2 regions of the Metabacillus sp. 22489 genome follow, and region 1 is predicted to be linked to the other one. Evidence: a T-box and tRNA genes for the amino acid it is inferred to sense, from the RefSeq annotation. Region 1 holds a T-box; the other holds one or more tRNA genes.
The links. A T-box is a leader RNA that pairs with one kind of tRNA and senses whether it is charged. The one in region 1 lies ahead of thrS (threonine--tRNA ligase), so its partner is inferred to be a tRNA-Thr.
Positions count from the first base shown of each region.

Region 1 (2,457 bases):
TTATGTGAAAATCAATTTTTGGTCCATAAAATGCCCCGTCTCCTTCATTTACTTGGTATTGAACACCTAATTCATTTAGCACATTTTTTAAAGCTCCTTCTGATAATTCCCAAAGCTTTTCATCGCCTAATGATTTCTCTGGTCGAGTCGAAAGCTCGATGGAATAATCAAAACCGAATGTACGATATACCTCATCAATTAAATGAAACACTTGCTTAATTTCACTTTCAATTTGGTCCTCTCTAACGAAAATATGGGCATCATCCTGACAAAATGTCCGTACTCGAAACAGACCATTTAATGCGCCACTGTATTCATGACGATGCACCTGACCGAATTCAGCCATTCGTATCGGAAGATCGCGGTATGAGTATAAATTATTTTTAAAGATAAGCATATGTCCTGGGCAATTCATTGGTTTCATAGCAAATCTTGTCTGATCGACTTCAGAAAAATACATATTCTCATGGTAATGATCCCAATGACCTGATTGCTCCCACATTTGTTGATTCATCATAAACGGTGTACGAACCTCTTCATAATTGGCCTTTTGTAAAAGCTCCCGAGAGTACTTTTCAAGTTCATTACGAACAATTTGCCCTTTTGCTAAATAAAATGGCATTCCTGGTGCTTGATCTGAGAACATAAATAATTGCAATTGCTTCCCTAGCTTACGATGATCACGCTTTGCTGCTTCCTCTAGGAAATGAAGGTATTCTGCTAATTCCTTCTTCCTGTTAAACGCTACACCATAAACGCGTTGAAGAACCTCATTATCGCTATCCCCGCGCCAATAGGCTCCAGACACGCGAGTTAATTTAAATGCTTTCACATAGCCAGTTGCTGGTACATGTGGACCTCGGCATAGGTCAATAAATTCTCCTTGCTGATAAAGAGAAATTTTTTCACCTTCCGGAATGTCCTTTAATAATTCCAGCTTGAAGTTCTCGTTTTTTTCTTTAAATAATGCTTCTGCCTCTTCATACGAAACCTCAATACGCTCTATATTTAGATTTTCATTTATAATGTTTTCCATTTCTTTTTCAATCTCAAGTAAATTATCTGATGACAAGCTATGTGGCAGCTTGAAGTCATAGAAAAATCCATCGTCAATAACAGGACCAATCGCTAAGCTTACGTTAGGATAAAGTCTTTTCATCGCCTGTGCTAAAATATGTGCTGCTGAATGCCTAATGATCTCTATCCCTTCCTGTGAATCTTGAGCAATAATTGAAAGCTGACAATCCTCTTTTAACTTGTAGCTTAAATCAACTAACCTGCCATTTACTTTTCCTCCAACTGCCTGTTTCTGTAAGCTTGAACTAATTGACGCCGCAATGTCTCTCATTGTCATGTCTTTCGGAAACTCCTTAACGACACCATCTGGAAACTCAATTTTCACCATTTCTTTACTCATGTTTTAACACTCCTTCATTAGTTTTAATATAAAAAAACACACTCATCCCTAAATAAGGGACGAGTGTGTTTATACCCGTGGTTCCACCCAATTTCCCATAAGAAAAAAAACTTATGGCTTTGGCGCTATAACGTCGCGTTGACGGTATTGGATACTTTAATTCCCCAATACTGCTTCAAGGTGGTAAATTATTTTCCTAAGCTAGGAAGTTCGCAGCTTTCCTTCCCTCTCTGATAGCCGAAAAAATAATTCATGTCCTTTTCATTGCAATTATTAATATTAAAATAATAAAAAAACGCACTCATCCCTATAACAAGGGACGAGTGCGTTATACCCGTGGTTCCACCCAATTTCCCATAAGAAAAAAACACTTATGGCTTTGGCGCTATAACGTCGCGTTGACGGTATTGGATACTCTAATTCCCCAATACTGCTTCAAGGTGGTAAATTATTTTCCTAAGCTAGGAAGTTCACAGCTTTCCTTCCCTCTCTGATAACCGTAAAAATAATTCATGTCCTCTTCTTCACATGTTCTTTATTAAATTAAAAAACGCACCCATCCCTATAACAAGGGACGAGTGCGTTATACCCGTGGTTCCACCCAATTTTCCATAAATAAAAATCACCTATGGCTTTGGTGCTGTAACGTCGCATTATACGGTATTGGATACTTAGTGTTCCCCAATACAGCTCAAAAGGTGGTAAGATACTTTTCTGCGTTAGGAAGTTTTCAGCTTTCCTTCCCTCTCTGGAAACCGTAAAAGTAACTCATGTCCTTATCATTGCTTTTTAAAAGTCATATTTACATTTTTTATCATATTACAATATGTATTCTAAAATAGCAATACCACTTTTTATATTTTTACCAATGACGGAACATCTACTATATTTCTAACTCAATCAATTATAGGGATTTATTGACAGTAAAATATTTTTGTTATATAGTATGTCTGTCGATATATCGGGTGTCGATATATTTAAGGAGGAGAGAATAATGAAGCCTTTATCTGAATCCACTTATTTAGTCTTACTTGCTCTCT
Region 1 is NZ_JBQENT010000052.1:6,385-8,841, reverse strand. It holds gene thrS (threonine--tRNA ligase) at 1-1,417, opposite strand, end outside; T-box leader at 1,470-1,691, opposite strand; T-box leader at 1,730-1,951, opposite strand; T-box leader at 1,985-2,209, opposite strand; gene ACTJJ9_RS22510 (PadR family transcriptional regulator) at 2,412-2,457, shown strand, end outside.

Region 2 (2,457 bases), on a different contig from region 1:
AAAGAGCGTTAAACTAAGTGAATGAATATTAAAAATCGTTATCTAGTTTTGAAGGAATATTTTCTTCAAAAAAGACTTGAAAAATTCTTCTAAGATAGTATAATAGTCTTTGTCACAATTGTCTGGTGGCGATAGCGAAGAGGTCACACCCGTTCCCATGCCGAACACGGAAGTTAAGCTCTTCAGCGCCGATGGTAGTTGGGGGACTCCCCCTGTGAGAGTAGGACGTTGCCAGGCTATTATATTATTCCGCAGTAGCTCAGTGGTAGAGCTATCGGCTGTTAACCGATCGGTCGTAGGTTCGAATCCTACCTGCGGAGCCATTTTGGAGAGCTGTCCGAGTGGCCGAAGGAGCACGATTGGAAATCGTGTAGGCGGCGAAAGCTGTCTCAAGGGTTCAAATCCCTTGCTCTCCGCCACTACTGATAAAACAAACTTTGGCCCGTTGGTCAAGCGGTTAAGACACCGCCCTTTCACGGCGGTAACACGGGTTCGAATCCCGTACGGGTCACCATATATGGAGGATTAGCTCAGCTGGGAGAGCATCTGCCTTACAAGCAGAGGGTCGGCGGTTCGATCCCGTCATCCTCCACCATTAAATGTTAAACATACTATTATCGCGGGGTGGAGCAGTCTGGTAGCTCGTCGGGCTCATAACCCGAAGGTCGCAGGTTCAAATCCTGTCCCCGCAACCAATTTAAGTTAATTAAATGGTCCGGTAGTTCAGTTGGTTAGAATGCCTGCCTGTCACGCAGGAGGTCGCGGGTTCGAGTCCCGTCCGGACCGCCATTCTAAATTTATTACTATTTATAAAATGTTAATTAAGTCTAGAGTAAAAGGGTTTCGATAAGCGAGAAGATCAAGGAAGCGAATGAATGAACACCGGAGCGTATTTGAATACGTGAGGATGTGAATGAATGAGCTGACGCAGAGATTCGAAGTTTAGCGGAAGCCGAAAACATTAAGGCTCGGTAGCTCAGTTGGTAGAGCAATGGACTGAAAATCCATGTGTCGGCGGTTCGATTCCGTCCCGAGCCACCTTTTGTTTGCCGGTGTAGCTCAATTGGTAGAGCAACTGACTTGTAATCAGTAGGTTGGGGGTTCAAGTCCTCTCGCCGGCACTGTTTCACCAATATGGAGGGGTAGCGAAGTGGCTAAACGCGGCGGACTGTAAATCCGCTCCTTCGGGTTCGGCAGTTCGAATCTGCCCCCCTCCACCATTTAATATAGGGGCATAGTTTAACGGTAGAATAGAGGTCTCCAAAACCTTTGGTGTGGGTTCGATTCCTACTGCCCCTGCCAATTAAATAATGGCGGCTGTGGCGAAGTGGTTAACGCATCGGATTGTGGTTCCGACATTCGTGGGTTCGATTCCCATCAGCCGCCCCATTAATCAGTGGGCTATAGCCAAGTGGTAAGGCAACGGACTTTGACTCCGTCATTCGTTGGTTCGAATCCAGCTAGCCCAGCCATTTTTTTATTACACATTTTTGATTCTCTTGCATAGGCTAGAGTATACAAATTTTATAATTGTCAGCGCGGAAGTAGTTCAGTGGTAGAACACCACCTTGCCAAGGTGGGGGTCGCGGGTTCGAATCCCGTCTTCCGCTCCAGTTTAAAATGGCGGCATAGCCAAGTGGTAAGGCAGAGGTCTGCAAAACCTTTATCACCGGTTCAAATCCGGTTGCCGCCTCCATTTAAACTAACCCTTGCCGGGGTGGCGGAACTGGCAGACGCACAGGACTTAAAATCCTGCGGTAGGTGACTACCGTACCGGTTCGATTCCGGTCCTCGGCACCATTTGAATTTTATTTTGCTTTGCCAGTGTGGCGGAATTGGCAGACGCGCACGACTCAAAATCGTGTTCCTTCGGGAGTGTCGGTTCGACCCCGACCACTGGTATTATGTAACGATTGTAAATGAGATTAATTCGACGTTTCTTACGTATTGTAAGGAGCGTTTTTTATTTATCTCCAATACTATCCTTCAATTTCTTAGCAATAAATTTAAATAAAGCGTGGGATAAAGTATGTGATTCTATCCCCATCCTAATGATAATAGTATTTCTAACAATATACAGTGGTAATCTAGATAATGTACCTAAACTATGAGCAAAACTGTCTTTATTGCTCTGTTTCCTTTGCATTTTTTATTTAGTAATAGTAAAGTTTATAATGTTCTAAATTAAAGTCTGATAAAAAGTCATTAAGCATGCTTTAAGTGTAAAAAAGCGGAACATTTTCACTTTTTAATATAGAGACGAAGGTTTGACCAGGTATTTGATGATGAAAGGATTTGAGTTTGAATATGAAAGATAATTTTTGGCGTGAATTACCACGACCTTTTTTTGTACTGGCACCAATGGAAGATGTGACAGATGTTGTTTTTCGCCATGTGGTGAGTGAAGCAGCTAGACCTGATGTGTTTTTTACTGAGTTTACAAACACGGAGAGTTAT
Region 2 is NZ_JBQENT010000016.1:94,842-97,298, reverse strand. It holds rRNA gene rrf (5S ribosomal RNA) at 122-237, shown strand; tRNA gene ACTJJ9_RS11815 (tRNA-Asn) at 249-323, shown strand; tRNA gene ACTJJ9_RS11810 (tRNA-Ser) at 328-419, shown strand; tRNA gene ACTJJ9_RS11805 (tRNA-Glu) at 440-514, shown strand; tRNA gene ACTJJ9_RS11800 (tRNA-Val) at 520-595, shown strand; tRNA gene ACTJJ9_RS11795 (tRNA-Met) at 619-695, shown strand; tRNA gene ACTJJ9_RS11790 (tRNA-Asp) at 713-789, shown strand; tRNA gene ACTJJ9_RS11785 (tRNA-Phe) at 966-1,038, shown strand; tRNA gene ACTJJ9_RS11780 (tRNA-Thr) at 1,049-1,121, shown strand; tRNA gene ACTJJ9_RS11775 (tRNA-Tyr) at 1,137-1,220, shown strand; tRNA gene ACTJJ9_RS11770 (tRNA-Trp) at 1,229-1,302, shown strand; tRNA gene ACTJJ9_RS11765 (tRNA-His) at 1,314-1,389, shown strand; tRNA gene ACTJJ9_RS11760 (tRNA-Gln) at 1,398-1,472, shown strand; tRNA gene ACTJJ9_RS11755 (tRNA-Gly) at 1,539-1,613, shown strand; tRNA gene ACTJJ9_RS11750 (tRNA-Cys) at 1,623-1,696, shown strand; tRNA gene ACTJJ9_RS11745 (tRNA-Leu) at 1,712-1,800, shown strand; tRNA gene ACTJJ9_RS11740 (tRNA-Leu) at 1,821-1,902, shown strand; gene ACTJJ9_RS11735 (tRNA dihydrouridine synthase) at 2,308-2,457, shown strand, end outside.
Region 2: it has a tRNA-Thr gene. The T-box ahead of thrS (threonine--tRNA ligase) is inferred to sense a tRNA for this amino acid. The anticodon was not compared.